DNA from 2 places in the Bacillus sp. Medicinal_06 genome. Region 1 is predicted to be linked to the other one. Evidence: a T-box and tRNA genes for the amino acid it is inferred to sense, from the RefSeq annotation. Region 1 holds a T-box; the other holds one or more tRNA genes.
What was found. A T-box is a leader RNA that pairs with one kind of tRNA and senses whether it is charged. The one in region 1 lies ahead of ileS (isoleucine--tRNA ligase), so its partner is inferred to be a tRNA-Ile.
Positions count from the first base shown of each region.

Region 2: it encodes a tRNA-Ile, which carries the amino acid that the T-box ahead of ileS (isoleucine--tRNA ligase) is inferred to sense. The anticodon was not compared.

Region 1 covers NZ_JBWYHD010000003.1:330,008-337,422, reverse strand. The annotation lists gene AC1M36_RS08760 (tetratricopeptide repeat protein) at 1-4,007, shown strand, start outside; T-box leader at 4,171-4,410, shown strand; gene ileS (isoleucine--tRNA ligase) at 4,465-7,415, shown strand, end outside.
Region 2 covers NZ_JBWYHD010000002.1:602,786-610,200, reverse strand. The annotation lists gene AC1M36_RS06755 (PstS family phosphate ABC transporter substrate-binding protein) at 1-130, opposite strand, end outside; gene AC1M36_RS06750 (peptidoglycan D,D-transpeptidase FtsI family protein) at 448-2,553, opposite strand; gene AC1M36_RS06745 (MFS transporter) at 2,663-3,940, opposite strand; gene sodA (superoxide dismutase [Mn]) at 4,077-4,688, opposite strand; tRNA gene AC1M36_RS06735 (tRNA-Ile) at 4,914-4,987, opposite strand; gene AC1M36_RS06730 (DUF1189 domain-containing protein) at 5,409-6,176, shown strand; gene AC1M36_RS06725 (hypothetical protein) at 6,242-6,589, shown strand; gene ispG (flavodoxin-dependent (E)-4-hydroxy-3-methylbut-2-enyl-diphosphate synthase) at 6,754-7,415, shown strand, end outside.

The DNA.
Region 1 (7,415 bases):
GTGCCTTTTTAATCCGCTATTCATATAAAAAATTCTCAAATATGAGAACGCTCTCTTTATATTGTGATGAGCTAATTGATGACCGAAAAATACTTGATGCTGAAAAATTATTAAAGGATGCGCTGGAAGATACAAAGGTAGATCAAATAGATTCTGATATTTTATCAAAAGCATACTTTACATTGGTAAGATGCCTTTTAGAAATGAAACAGAATGAAGAAGCATTCCTATATATGAAAAAAGCTGAGAGTTATAGTACACGTCCAGTTTTTGATAAATGGGGCTATTTTTATATACAAACAGGAGAATGGGAGAAAGCAGAGCAGTCGCTTTTATCTGGGATGAAGCATAAGGAAAATGAAGAGTTGGCGATTTACTTATTATCACAGTTATATGCATATAAAGGGAAACAGAAACGAGCGTTACAACTGATTAACGATGCGATAGACCAGTTTCCGCAAGTACCGTATTTTTATTTTGAAAAGGTGAAACATTTACTAGATTTACAGTGTTATGAGGAAATGCTGACTGTAATAGATAAGATCAACCTGATATTGCCGTATCATTCGTATAAAACTTATTTTACACATTTACGTGCAGAAGCGTTATATAAAATGAATAACACTGAGGATTTACTTGCTTTATTAAAAACGGAAGTGTGTTTAAGAAAGTCGCTATATCATAATATAGAAAAATACCGGGCTGGAAAAAAAGTAAGATTACCATTAGTTCCAATCGTACAAAAAGATAATTATTGTGTTCCAGCGAGCTTGGAGATGATGCTCCGCTTATGGGGAGAAAGCCGTACACAAGATGAAATCGCGCATCATATATTTGATGTAACAGGATCGAAGTTTTCAGACACGGTAATGTATTTAGAAAAACTGGGCTATGTTTGTCATTATTTTAAAGGAACGAAAGAGAACTATAAAGCATTACTTGATCAAAATATTCCAGTTTTATTAAGTATAGATATTGAACATGCATCCCACGTTCAAGTTCTTTCTGCATATGATGACCAGTTACAATCTTTTTCGGTTCAAGATCCTAATTTTTTGGAGCCGCTTTTTATCGAATATGAAAAGTTGCAGGAAAGATATCGTTACACAGATGGTTTATCTATTGTATTTGTTCCTAAGGAAAAAAGAGAACAATTGTCATTTTTACTAGAAGAGGAAGATGTATATTTCCGAACGCTATTCTCCTTGACAGATCATTTAGAAGAACAGGATAAACAAGGGATTGAAAAACTCGTATCTTTTTTACAAGAGACAAGCGAAAATCCGTACACGTGGTTATACACAATTAAACATATGGATGTTGAAGTGAATCAGGAATTTATTCTTCATTGTGCCAAAAGGTTAATGGAAAGATATCCTGATTCAGATTTTGTTAAGCTCCATAGTGCACAATGCTTTATCCGTATGCAAGATCTAGAGCGAGCTAGTGATATCTTGCAAAGTGTCGAGAAAAAGAATAGCCAAGCGTTGTATCATTTTATACATGGACGTTATTCTGTAGAGAAAGAAGAGTATGAAGCGGCTATTTCTAGTTTCCGCTCATCTTTACAATTAGATGCCGACCAGCCAATCGCATGGAGTTTTCTAGCATTATCATATATGTATATCGATCAGTCTGAACAGGGATTGAAAATGTCACAAATTGCACTCGGGCGTCATCCGGACAGATTTGTTCTTGTAAATCATGGCTTGATTTTAATGGATTTAGAGCGCTATGCAGAAGCATATGAAGTGTTTAATGATTTATTGAAAGAATATAAGTATGAAGCGCATATATGGTATGAAAGAGCCAGGTGTGCGCATCAAATAGAGAAATTGCATTTAGCAATTAAAGGACTTCGCATTGCAATTCAATTAGATAAAACAGTACCATATCCATATGTGAAACTCTCAGAAATATATGAATTAGATTTAGAAGATAAGAAGGCTGCAGAAGAAATTTTATTGCAGGGCATCGGAAATTGTGAAGAAGCAACGTCATTATATGTTCGATTAGGAGATTTACATTTTCAAAATGATGAATTTGAAGAAGCTGAAAAAATATATAAACGTGCTTTAGAAGAGAATAATAGAGATGTTTATTCTCATTTTGGTTTGATTCAAATTTATGTGGCAAAAGAACAGTATGATGATGCAAAACGTTACATTTTTAGCATGGAAAAGCAATTTGAACAAAATGATGAGTTTTTAATGAATGCAGGAATGGTGTTATGGGATGCTGAAATTGAATTAGGAGCTAATGAAGAACAATTAAAGATAGCGTTGTCTAAGTTAGAAAATGGTATCCGATGTTTGAAAAATAATATAGCAAATATGTTAGAAGAATATGTAAATAGAGTTGAAGGAACGGCATTTGTACAACGTGGGATAACATTTTTAAGAAAACTAGGAAAAGAAAGACCAGATGTAGTCGAGTATGACTGTTATGCTGGTATTTTATATGAATCTCTTGGACAATACGATCAAGCGATGAAACGATACAATCAGGCAATAAAGCACAGAACGAGTACGCTTCCGTATTATCGCATCGGTGAATCCCTTATGGCATTAGGGGAATTGGAATCGGCAAAAAATGCGTATGAGACTTGCTTAGAAATAGATGCAAACTTTATAGGAGTACATTTGAAGTTAGCGGAAATATATGAAGCAGAAGAAAATCGATTAAAAGAACAATATCATATGCTTCAGGCAATGCTGCAAGAGCCGATGATTGTAAATATGGAGTATCTAGCAGAGCTTTCAGTAGAAAATGGTCTTCATAAAGAGCTTCTATCTAAGTTAGATAAATTAGATGGTAAAGTAGATGAAATGTGGCGTTTAGATGCTCTTGCATATGTATATGGTGCCATGAAAGAGAGAGAGAAAGAACAAGAGCTAGTGGAAGAAGCTTTACAAATGGATGAGGAACATGTAGAAGTACGATATCACTATGCAAAAGTACTTGTTAAAAATAGGGATTCTGAAGTGCTTCCATTTGTTACAAGTTTAATAAGACAAGACATTGAAAATGAGCGTGTATTTAAAGTGTATGTTCAAGCAATGGAACAGGAGCAGAAATTATCTCAAATACGAGATTCTCTTCATTTGTTGCCCGTTAAGAAAAAAGAAAGAAGTACGGCATTTATGTACGCTGGATCTGTACTTGCTGAGAGGCAAACTGCACAACAACAAAATGAAGAGCCGAAGAAATCAATTTTTACAAGAGCGTTTTATCGAATGAAAAACCGTGCGAAAGAAATTTCGCTTATTACAACTGTAATTGATCTATTTGAAATCTCTTTAAAATTAAATGCTAGAAATAGTATGGCAGCGCAGCGTTTAGCGATATTTTATGAAAATGGAAATATGATTACAGAAGCGATAGATGTATTGCAAACATCATTAGAAAACATTTGGAATGTTAGCACGGCAAGGCAACTTGTAAATCTTCTTATTGAATATAGGAATGAAAATGAAGAAATGTTAAGAGATGCTCTTGAATTCATAAAGCAGATGATTAGAGAAGAGCCAAATGATTATGACATTCTGTTATTACATTCAAATGTTCTATTCATGTTGGGGGAAGAAAAACAGGCAGAAAAGATTTGTTTACAATTAATTGAAAGAATGCCTTTTGTGAGCCGTGCATTCCTTGCTTTAGCGGAAATCTATCAAAGTGAAGCAAGATTTGAAGATTCTATTCCAATGCTAGAAAAAGGAGTCGTGCATCATCCAAAAGATAATGGAATATTTCTCGCTTTAGCAGCGTCTTATCATCAGATTGGAAAAACAGAAAAGGCAGAAGCACTAACAAATCATATAATAGCTTTCGGTTCTTCGGATTTGTTAGTTCGATACAATAGAGCATGTTATTTAGCTGTTTTAAAGAGAAATACTGAGGCGAAAGCAGAACTTGAAACGGTTCTTCATGAAGATGAAACTGGATTTTTTGCAGAACTTGCGGAAGAAGATGAAGATTTAGCGGAAGTATGGGAAACGATAAAGTGAAACTTTAATCAGTGGAGTCTTATTGTCCGTTAATGCGGGATAAAGAAATAGAAATTTTTCACGATGTTTAAAATTCGAGAACGAGGAAGAAAATGAAAAAATATTTTTGAATTGATTGACAATTATATATTTTATGGAATAAAATAACTGTTAATAAAAGTATACAAATCTGAAGACGAGAAAGAGTAAAATATCGTACTGTTCTCCAGAGAGCCGGCACTGTGCTGAAAGTCGGTGTACAGACTTTATTTGAAAATCATCTCCGAGGAGCCGTGGCTGAATAAAGTAAGCTCGGACGGATGTCTACCGTTACAAAGAACGCGTATGGTAGTACGTTGCTAAGTGCTATTGGTGAAGATGCTAATAGAATTAGGGTGGTAACGCGGGTAAACCCGTCCCTACTTATAGGGACGGGTTTTTTGTGTGCTTTTACAAAATTTCAAAGGAGTGATTGTAAATGGAGAAGGTAGATGTAAAAGAATCAGCTGTAGGGAGAGAAACACGAATTCGCAAGCAGTGGAACAAGCAGAATATCTTTGAGCAATCCATTCGAAATCGTGAAGGTGCACAATCTTTCGTTTTTTATGAAGGGCCACCAACTGCAAATGGATTGCCACACGTGGGACATGCGCTTGGACGGACAATTAAAGATTTAGTAGCAAGATATAAAACAATGACTGGATATAAAGTACTTCGAAAAGCTGGCTGGGATACACATGGATTACCGGTAGAATTAGGAGTTGAAAAACAGCTTGGTATCTCTGGTAAACATGAGATTGAAGAATACGGAATTGAACCATTTATTCAAAAATGTAAGGAAAGTGTATTTACGTATGAGAAGCAGTGGCGTGAATTTACTGAGAGCATCGGATATTGGGTCGATATGGATGACCCGTACGTAACGTTGGAGAACCCTTATATCGAGAGCGTATGGCATATTCTTGGAACAATTCATGAAAAAGGGCTCCTATATAAAGGGCACCGAGTGTCTCCATATTGCCCAAGTTGCCAAACATCACTTAGTTCACATGAAGTGGCGCAAGGATATAAAACAGTAAAAGATTTAAGTGCAACTGTGAAATTTAAAGTACTAAGTAGTGAAAATGAATATTTTCTTGGCTGGACAACGACGCCGTGGACGTTGCCTGCTAATGTAGCACTTGCTGTACATCCAAATATGGAATATGTGAAAGCAGAGAAAGATGAAACTGTTTATATTGTCGCAAAAGAGCGTGTAAATGATGTATTAAAAGATGGCTATCAAGTATTATCTACTCATAAAGGAGAAGAATTAGTAGGTACTTCATACGTAGCACCATTTCCTATGGATGAAGTTACGAATGGATACCGTGTTATTTCAGCAGACTTTGTTACAGAAGATAGCGGAACGGGGCTTGTTCATATCGCACCAGCTTATGGAGAAGATGATTATAAAGTGGTGCAAAATCAAGGAGTATCGTTCCTGCATGTTGTGGATGAGCAAGGTAAGTATACGGACGCTGTTCCGTTTTTACAAGGTAAGTTTGTGAAAGAATGTGATGTTGATATTGTTCGTTATTTAGCTGGAGAAGGCTTGCTATACCATAAGGAGAAATATGAACATAGTTATCCGCATTGCTGGCGCTGTGATTCACCACTCCTGTATTATGCTGGAGAAAGCTGGTTCATTCGGACAACTGAGATTAAAGAGACTTTCTTACAAAATAATGATGCAGTCACATGGTATCCAGATCATATGAAACACGGGCGATTTGGGAAATTTTTAGAGAATATGGTGGACTGGAATATTAGCCGGAAACGATACTGGGGAACACCGTTAAATGTATGGGAATGCGAAAACTGTGATCATCAATTCGCACCGAAGAGTATCGATGAATTAAGAAAGCATAGCGTAGGGCAGACAGTTGAAAATTTAGAGCTTCATAAGCCGTATGTAGATGAAGTGAAAGTATGCTGTGAAAAATGTGGCAATTCAATGACTCGTACGCCAGAAGTAATTGATGTTTGGTTTGATAGCGGTTCAATGCCGTTTGCACAGTATCATTATCCGTTTGAAAATAAAGAGCTTTTTGAGGAACAATTTCCAGCAGATGTAATTGCCGAAGGTGTTGATCAAACGCGTGGTTGGTTTTATAGCTTATTGGCAGTAGCGGCTTTATATACTGGAAAAGTACCATATAAACGTGTGTTATCTCTTGGACATGTGCTAGATGAACAAGGACAGAAAATGTCTAAAAGTAAGGGGAATGCACTAGATCCAGTAGAGTTAGTTGAAAAGTTTGGTGCAGATGCATTAAGATGGGCTCTCCTTGTTGATAGTGCGCCATGGAATGCAAAGCGCTTTTCGGAAAGAACAGTGCAAGAAGCGAAATCAAAACTTGTAGATACGCTTGTTAACGTATATAGTTTTTATGTTTTATACGCCAACCTAGATGAATACAATCCAAAAGGGGAGTATGAGGTTAAGAGAACGAAATTAGATGAGTGGGTGTTATCACGTCTTCACAGTACAACGAAAAAAGTAAGAATTGCATTAGACGAGTATCAATTTACAAATGCAGCTCGTGAAATTGCGGCTCTTGTAGATGAGGTTAGTAATTGGTATGTGAGACGTTCTCGCAATCGTTTTTGGGAGCCTGATATGAATCCTGAAAAGGCAGCAGCATATGAAACACTGCATGAAGTGCTTGTTACACTTAGTAAGTTACTTGCTCCGTTTACTCCGTTTGTAGCGGACGATATTCATCTGAACTTAGAAGGAAGTAGTGTTCATGTAACAGATTATCCAGCAGTAGATGAAACAGTTATTCAAACAAAGTTAGAACAAGAAATGGATGCTGTTTTACAAGTTGTCGAACTCGGACGTAGCAACCGAAATCAACATACATTAAAAGTAAAACAACCATTAGCTGAACTTGTATTACTTGATCATCATGAGCAGAAAGTGGACTGGGAATCTTATCGTGATATTGTAATGGATGAGCTGAATGTAAAAGCATTTCATGTAGAATTAGATGAAACGAAGTATACATCGTATCAATTAAAGCTGAATTTTAAGACAGCAGGACCGAAGTTTGGGAAGAACGTCAATGCTGTAAATCAGTGGTTAAAACAATTATCGCAAGAAGAAGTACAAAGCTTTATTGTAGATGAAAAAGCAATGTGTAAGCTTGTCTCAGGAGAAGAAATTACAGTAACAGCTGAAGATGTATTAGTAGAAAAGGTACCAAAAGCAGGATTTTCTAATACGACAAATGGACAATATACAGTTATGTTAGATACAAATGTGACAGATGAATTGTTACAAGAAGGAGTAGCACGAGAATTTATCCGAGCTGTTCAAGAGTATCGAAAACAGTTGAATTTACCAGTTAATTTACGAGTAGATGTTATTTTGGATACAGACGC
Region 2 (7,415 bases), on a different contig from region 1:
GAAATACAGTTGAGGATCCATCAACTCTCACTTCCCTCACATCATTAGCAGCAGATGTAGTAGACACATACGAAAACGTAAGGCATGTCGATATTACGAAAATCGTGATACATTTCCTTGTCCACTTCACGTGTAGTTCCTCCTAGAAGTATCCCGAAGTAACAGGATTACAGATATAAGAATACTGCCGAACTATTAATTCGGTTTTAATAATTTGTAAAAGTTTTGTAAAGTTCAACTTAATGTGAAGGAATACGATGCTCTTTTCTCATTTTCACTTCTCTTCTCAAAAGTAAATATATGACCGGTCATACTATGAGAGAGTTCATTTTTTCAGCACCTCATTTTTCATATATGATATGCTTGTCCACAATTACTATACTCTATGCATAAAATACAAAAAAAGCACACTATCTTTTGAGATAGTGTGCCAAATTTACATATTTTTTATTCTTCTTTTTTACTTTTTTCGTCCTTAGGTGCTTCCCCTGTAATTTCTTGTTTCTTCAATTCAAAGTAAGCATCCGTAATAGCACGGCCGATATCTCCGTTAACTCCAGACTTATCGTTGTGTACCCATGGAACAACAACGGAGAATGCAACTTCAGGGTTATCAAGCGGTGCATAACCTACTAATGTTAAGTTATAAGTTGGTACAGGCTCGCCTTTTGCATTTCTTCCGATGTCTTTATTACCGCCATAAAATGTTTGCGCTGTTCCTGTTTTCCCGGCAGCTTTATATGGTGCATTACTAAAGTATTTTGCACCAGTACCACCTGAATCATTAAATACTTGTCTAAATCCTTCTTGAACACGTTTGATTTGATCTTCAGGCATATCAACACGATTTAACACTTTCGGTTCCATCGATTGAATCACTTTTCCAACTTCATCTGGTTTAGATGTTGGTTGACGAATTTCTTTAACGATTTGTGGTTGCATACGATAGCCACCATTTGCAATTGTTGAAACATATTGCGCAAGTTGAAGCGGTGTATACGTATCATACTGTCCAATCGATAAGTCTAATAAGAAACCTGGTTGGGATCCTGATCCCCTCTGGCCAGATATTTCGTTTGGTAAATCAATTCCTGTTTTCACTCCAAGCCCAAATTGTCCAAAATAATAACGCATATCATCGAATGCTTTTTTCTTAATATCTAATGTACCACCTCGAACATATGGTACCCCAGCAATATTCATAGCTGTTTTAAACATGTATACGTTAGAAGACATTTTTAAGGCAGTTAGGTCATTAATATAACCCATCGTTTTCCAAGAAGCTTTTACTGGTGTACCTTTCAATTTAATCGGTTCATCCAATAACGTTGCCCCAGGCTGAATTGCTCCTGTTTGATACCCCGTTAGTACTGTAGCACCTTTCACGGTTGAACCCATCGGATACGCACTTGTCATCGTTCCTAGTGCGTAGTCTTTTATCTCTTTCGTACCATTTTCTTCTACGATTTGTTTTCCAGCCATAGATAAAACTTCACCATTTTTTGGATTCATCATCACAACAAATGCTCTATCTAAAAGTGGCTCTGATCCTGCATATTGTTTTAAACTCTTTGTAAGAATTTCTTCTACACGCTTTTGCAGTTCCATATCAATTGTTAAATTTAGGTCATTGCCTCGTTGCCCTTTAGATACATTTATCGTTTCTAAAATATTACCATCTTTGTCTGTAATATTTCTCACTTCTGCTTTTGTACCGTGAAGTGTATCCTCATATTGTTGTTCAATATAACTTTTACCAACGCGGTCGTTACGATTATAATCTCGTACAAGGAAATAATCTAATCGTTCTCTTGGTAACCCTTCATCTGAGCTTGTCACACCACCAAGTACACTGCGGAACATATCATCATAAGTGTATTTACGATCCCAATCAACTGTCGTATCTATACCTGGTAACAACGCTAAGTTTTCACTAATGATTGCATATTCTTCTGGTGTTACATCTTTTTTTATGATTTGCGGCGTCATTGCATACCCGCCGTCCATTTTACTCTTAATTGCAAGTATTTCTAAATCTTCCGCTGTTAATTGATTGATTTCCGCCTCTGTCACACGATTACGCTGACGCTCTGCAATTTCTTTATCATCAATTTTCTTTGCTTTAAATTCTGCTTGGTCTTTCTTTGTAATCTTTTCTTTCGCTTCATCTTCATGTAACGAAAGCCAATAATCTTTTTTATCCCGTTCTGTTAATTTATCTGGCGATACTTCAATTAGCTTTGCTAATTTTTTCGCCGTCTCTAAACGTTCTTCTGAAGTTGACCCCTTCATTCTTGTAAACGTAATGGTACGAACTGGATTATTATCCACAACAGCTCGACCATATCTGTCAAAGATTTTCCCGCGTGGAACCGGATTACTTACTGTTGAGTTTTCTTTTTTTTCAACCTCATTTTTATAATCTTCACCATGTACAATTTGTACCATTCCAAGCTTCACAATGATCGCTGAAAACATTAAAAACACACAAAAAAACAACACGTTAAGCCGGAACGGAACGTGGGTCTTCTTTTTTTTCTTCTTTTTACTCATACGAACCCCCTCTACCAACAGCTATGTAATAGGAAAGGGACACCTAGTTACAGGTGTCCTCACTGCTGTTTCACATGTCCTTTTATTCTAGCATAAAACCCAGAAGAAGTTAACCTTCTCGTTCGGTATGATTTTGTGTTGTTTCAGGTGCTGGAATCCTTGTTTTATTTGGATTTTCTTCCCCATATTTGACATTTCTAACAGCAAAATAAATAAGTAAATGTCCAGCTCCAAGAATACATAATAAAACAGGTAAGCTTTTTTCTGGTGGAAAAAATGATACTGCGCATAAGAAACTTAAAACAGAACATATTCTCCCACTATTCAGCCATAGCTCTCGTACAACAATATACTCAACTCGCCACTCTCTGGCTTGCTTTGCTCTTCCAATTACATCATATGTCATAGAACCATATGGAACAAGTAGAATTGGGTAAGCAATAGCGATACATGCTGCATAAATGAGTAGTTTTACATATGTAACGTGAAAAATAACTAAAAATACGACGATATACAAAATAATTCCACCAAGTAAAATCGCTTTTTTTCTCCATTCCTTTCTTAATATACGCGCAACCAAATAGTAGCATATAAAAGAAACAGCTGAATTGACTAAACTATATTTCCCTAGCCCAAATTCACTTCCTGATGCTAAATAGACGTATACGGAAATAACAAAAACGAACGTTCCTTCTCTCAATCCTTGAAAAAAGTGTGCACGTGTAACCCTTCCCCAGTTTTTATTGATTTTACGTTCTTTCAAAACTTGAACAATTTCATAGCGTCCCTCACATTCTCTTTTCGATAAAAAGAAACTTATGACAACAGCAATTGCAAATAAAGTTAATGAAAGAAAAAAGATAACCGTATACCCAGTCCACTTCTCCATACGTGAAATCGTATACCCAGCTGCTATTGGCCCAATCATTCCAGAGAAGGATGTTAACAAACCGAGAAAACCATTAAAAAAATCACGTGTTTCAGGCTCTGTAATTTCAAACGTCAACAAATTAAATGCCAGCCAATAAAAACCATAACCAATCCCTAGAAGACCACCAAGTAATAAAATATAATGTGAAGCACGTGTTCCTGCGAGTAAGACAACAACAAAAAAAGCCGCTAATGTTCCTACACCAATTCGCAGTAAAATGGCACGATCTATCCGCTTTGCCAATTTCCCTGCAAAAAGAAATGTTAATGGTTGCAATACAACGCTTGCTAAATTATACAATCCAAGGTTCACATAATTTTGTGTTTGTTTCCATAAATAAATGTTAACAAACGTGTTGGATAAAGAAATCGCGAGCGTGTATAATCCCCCCATAACAAGTAACAATACTAAATCACGATTCACCTCGACATCGCCAATTACATGTTTCCACTTCATACATAACTCTCCTTTACTTCATGTTCTAGTCTTCCAAAGACCGACGCAATTATGTAAAAGAAAGCATACAAAAAAGCTAGGAGAATATTCCCCTAGCTTCTTCAATATCAACTTACGTAAAACGGAATAAGCGATATTATTTAGCTTCTTGGTAACGTTTTTCAGCTGCGTTCCAGTCTACAACGTTCCAGAATGCACCGATGTAGTCAGGACGACGGTTTTGGTAATGTAAGTAGTAAGCATGCTCCCAAACGTCTAAACCGATAACTGGAGTTTTACCTTCTGTTAAAGGAGAATCTTGGTTTGGAGTGCTTGTTACTTCTAGCTCACCATTGTTTACTACTAACCAAGCCCAACCAGAACCGAAGCGAGTTGCACCAGCTTTTGCGAATTCTGTTTTGAATGCATCAAAGCTACCGAATTTCGCTTCAATTGCAGCTGCAAGTTCACCTACTGGTTGTCCACCACCGTTTGGAGATAGAATTGTCCAGAAGAAAGTATGGTTCACATGTCCGCCACCGTTGTTTCGTACTGCAGTACGAATTGCTTCTGGTACTTCATTTAAGTTTGCAACTAATTCTTCAACACTTTTGTCAGCTAATTCTGCATGACCTTCTAACGCAGCATTTAAGTTTGTTACGTAAGTGTTGTGGTGTTTTGTATGATGGATGTTCATTGTTTCTTTATCAAAGTGAGGTTCTAAAGCATCATACGCATAAGGTAAATTTGGTAATTCATGTTTTGCCATTGTTACATTCCTCCCAGTTTATGTATTGCCAAAATAATTTAGCATACAACTTCATTTTACCCTAATTGCCATAGGGTGAAAACAAATTAAATTACATTGTCTTGCTATCATTAACGTAGCAAAATTCCCATTTCTTTTCAAACAAAATGCTCATATATTTCGTAAAAAAAAGCCTCCTTCTACAAGGAAGCTTCTCGTCTACATGATAAACATGTGAAATGGATATGGACCCTGTAGGACTCGAACCTACGACCGGACGGTTATGAGCCGTCTGCTCTAACCAGCTGAGCTAAGGGTCCAAAATTATGTATATAGCGGTGATTGAAATTCAGATTCACCACCAAATCCCTAAAGAACATTCATAAAAGCTGAAAACTGCGAGATATATTCTTTAAGAAATGTAAGATAAATTTACCATATACAAAAGAAAAGTGTCAATTATATTTTTACCTTTCTGCTACGCAGAACAAAAAGTAACCTACACTCATTTTCTCTCTTTGTTTTCATTGCGCACAGGACAGGAAAAAGATTTGATCGCTTCAGACGGATGCACTCACCACCTAGAAAGAAAGGCTTTTATAAGTAATAAATCCTCTATACAATCCAATTACCGGAACATTAATCTTATTTCATACGATATAGCTTGTGATTCTCTAGATATGTACGTTACAATGACTTTATGCATCAATCTATCATACATATAGCAAAGGAAGTGAATATATGTCCATATTTACACAACTAGTAAAAAGTTTATATTCGCCAAAGGACATGGCACTTTTTCGTTTTCAAAAAATGGGAAAAACAATTCTGTACGTTATGTTATTGTGTTTAATCGCAACGATTCCTAAAACTTTTATATTCGGAAACTTCGTACAAGATGTCGTTTCTTCTGTACATCAATCCATTGAAAAAGATCTCCCCGATTTTAAAATTAAGAATGGTGAGCTTCATGCTGACATTAAAGAACCTATTATAAAAGAAGATGGAGATTTTGTTTTCGTATTTGATCCTAATGCAACAGATACGAATGCATATGCAAATAAACAAGGTGTATTCGTTTTAAAAGATAAAGTTGTATCTATTAATAACAATCAAACTCAAAGTCAATCTTACAGCGATTTCGGCAATGGTACATTTGAGAAAAAAGATATCCAAGGTATTGTATCAGCCATCGATAATGTTTACCCTTTCCTTATGTTCGGTGTTGGAATACTCATTTACTTGTTCCAATTATTTATTTCGTTCTTAGGTACAACTATTTTAGCCTTTATCGGTTCAGCAATGGTTGGCCAGCGAAAAGTATCTTACAAACAAGTTTGGACATTAACAGCTTACAGCTATACAATTCCAACAATTTTCTTCATGATTATGGATTTATTGAACATAAATGTGCCAGGAACATTCTATCTGTACACTGCCATCATTTTAATTGTTCTATACTTAACAATTAAAGAAATACCAAAACCGAAAGAAAAACAAGAACTATAAAAAAATGCCATTTTGGCATTTTTTTTTTGGACAAGCATATATTTCCTAACAAAGGAGTGAGGAATATGAAGAGACTTGGTGCACTCTTACTTGTGCTTGTTCTCGGTTACGTGTTTTATTACGATATAAAAATTGGTACTTTACCAATGTTAAGTTCATACAAAAAAACAACAGCTGCTCAAACTGTAAAAAAAGAAAGTGTTGATACAAAAGCAAAAAAAGAATCAGATACACAGTATAAAGCAATTGAAGTAAAAACAGGAGATACCGTTTTATCGATTACAGAAGCGATTAATAAGAAAAAAATTCCTTCTATTGAAAAGGTCATCGGTGATTTTAAACAGTTAAATAAAAATACGTCTGCAACAAAAATACAGGTCGGAAAATCTTACAAATTTCCGTTATATCAATGAGCAATCACTTAATCCTTGTCAATTACATAAAGGCGCTGATACAATAGTAAAAGTGAAACCGAGCATATAGGTTTCTATTGCTTCATATCACATATACTATATTTGATACGAAGTACAAAATAAGAAACTTCTTTTATAAGGAGAGCGATCTATTCGTGAATGAAATGACTCATCGTACAAAAACACGTCCTGTTAAAGTCGGTAATTTAACAATTGGCGGTAATAATGAATTAATTATACAAAGTATGACAACAACAAAAACGCATGATGTGGAAGCAACAGTTGCTGAAATCAAGCGTTTAGAAGAAGCGGGTTGTCAAATCGTCCGCGTTGCTGTTCCAGACGAACGTGCAGCAAACGCAATTGCTGATATAAAAAAACAAATTAACATCCCACTTGTTGCTGATATTCACTTTGATTATCGCCTTGCATTAAAAGCAATTGAAGGTGGCATTGATAAAGTACGTATCAACCCAGGTAACATTGGACGTCGCCATAAAGTAGAAGCTGTTGTAAATGCTGCGAAAGAACGTGGTATTCCAATTCGTATTGGTGTAAATGCTGGTTCATTAGAACGTCATATTTTAGAAAAATATGGATACCCTACTGCAGATGGTATGGTTGAAAGTGCTCTTCATCATATTAAAATTTTAGAGGACTTAGATTTCCATGATATTATCGTATCGATGAAAGCCTCTGATGTTAATTTAGCAATTGAAGCATATGAAAAAGCAGCTCGTGCTTTTAATTATCCACTGCACTTAGGTATCACAGAATCCGGAACACTATTTGCCGGAACAGTAAAAAGTGCTGCCGGTCTTGGTGC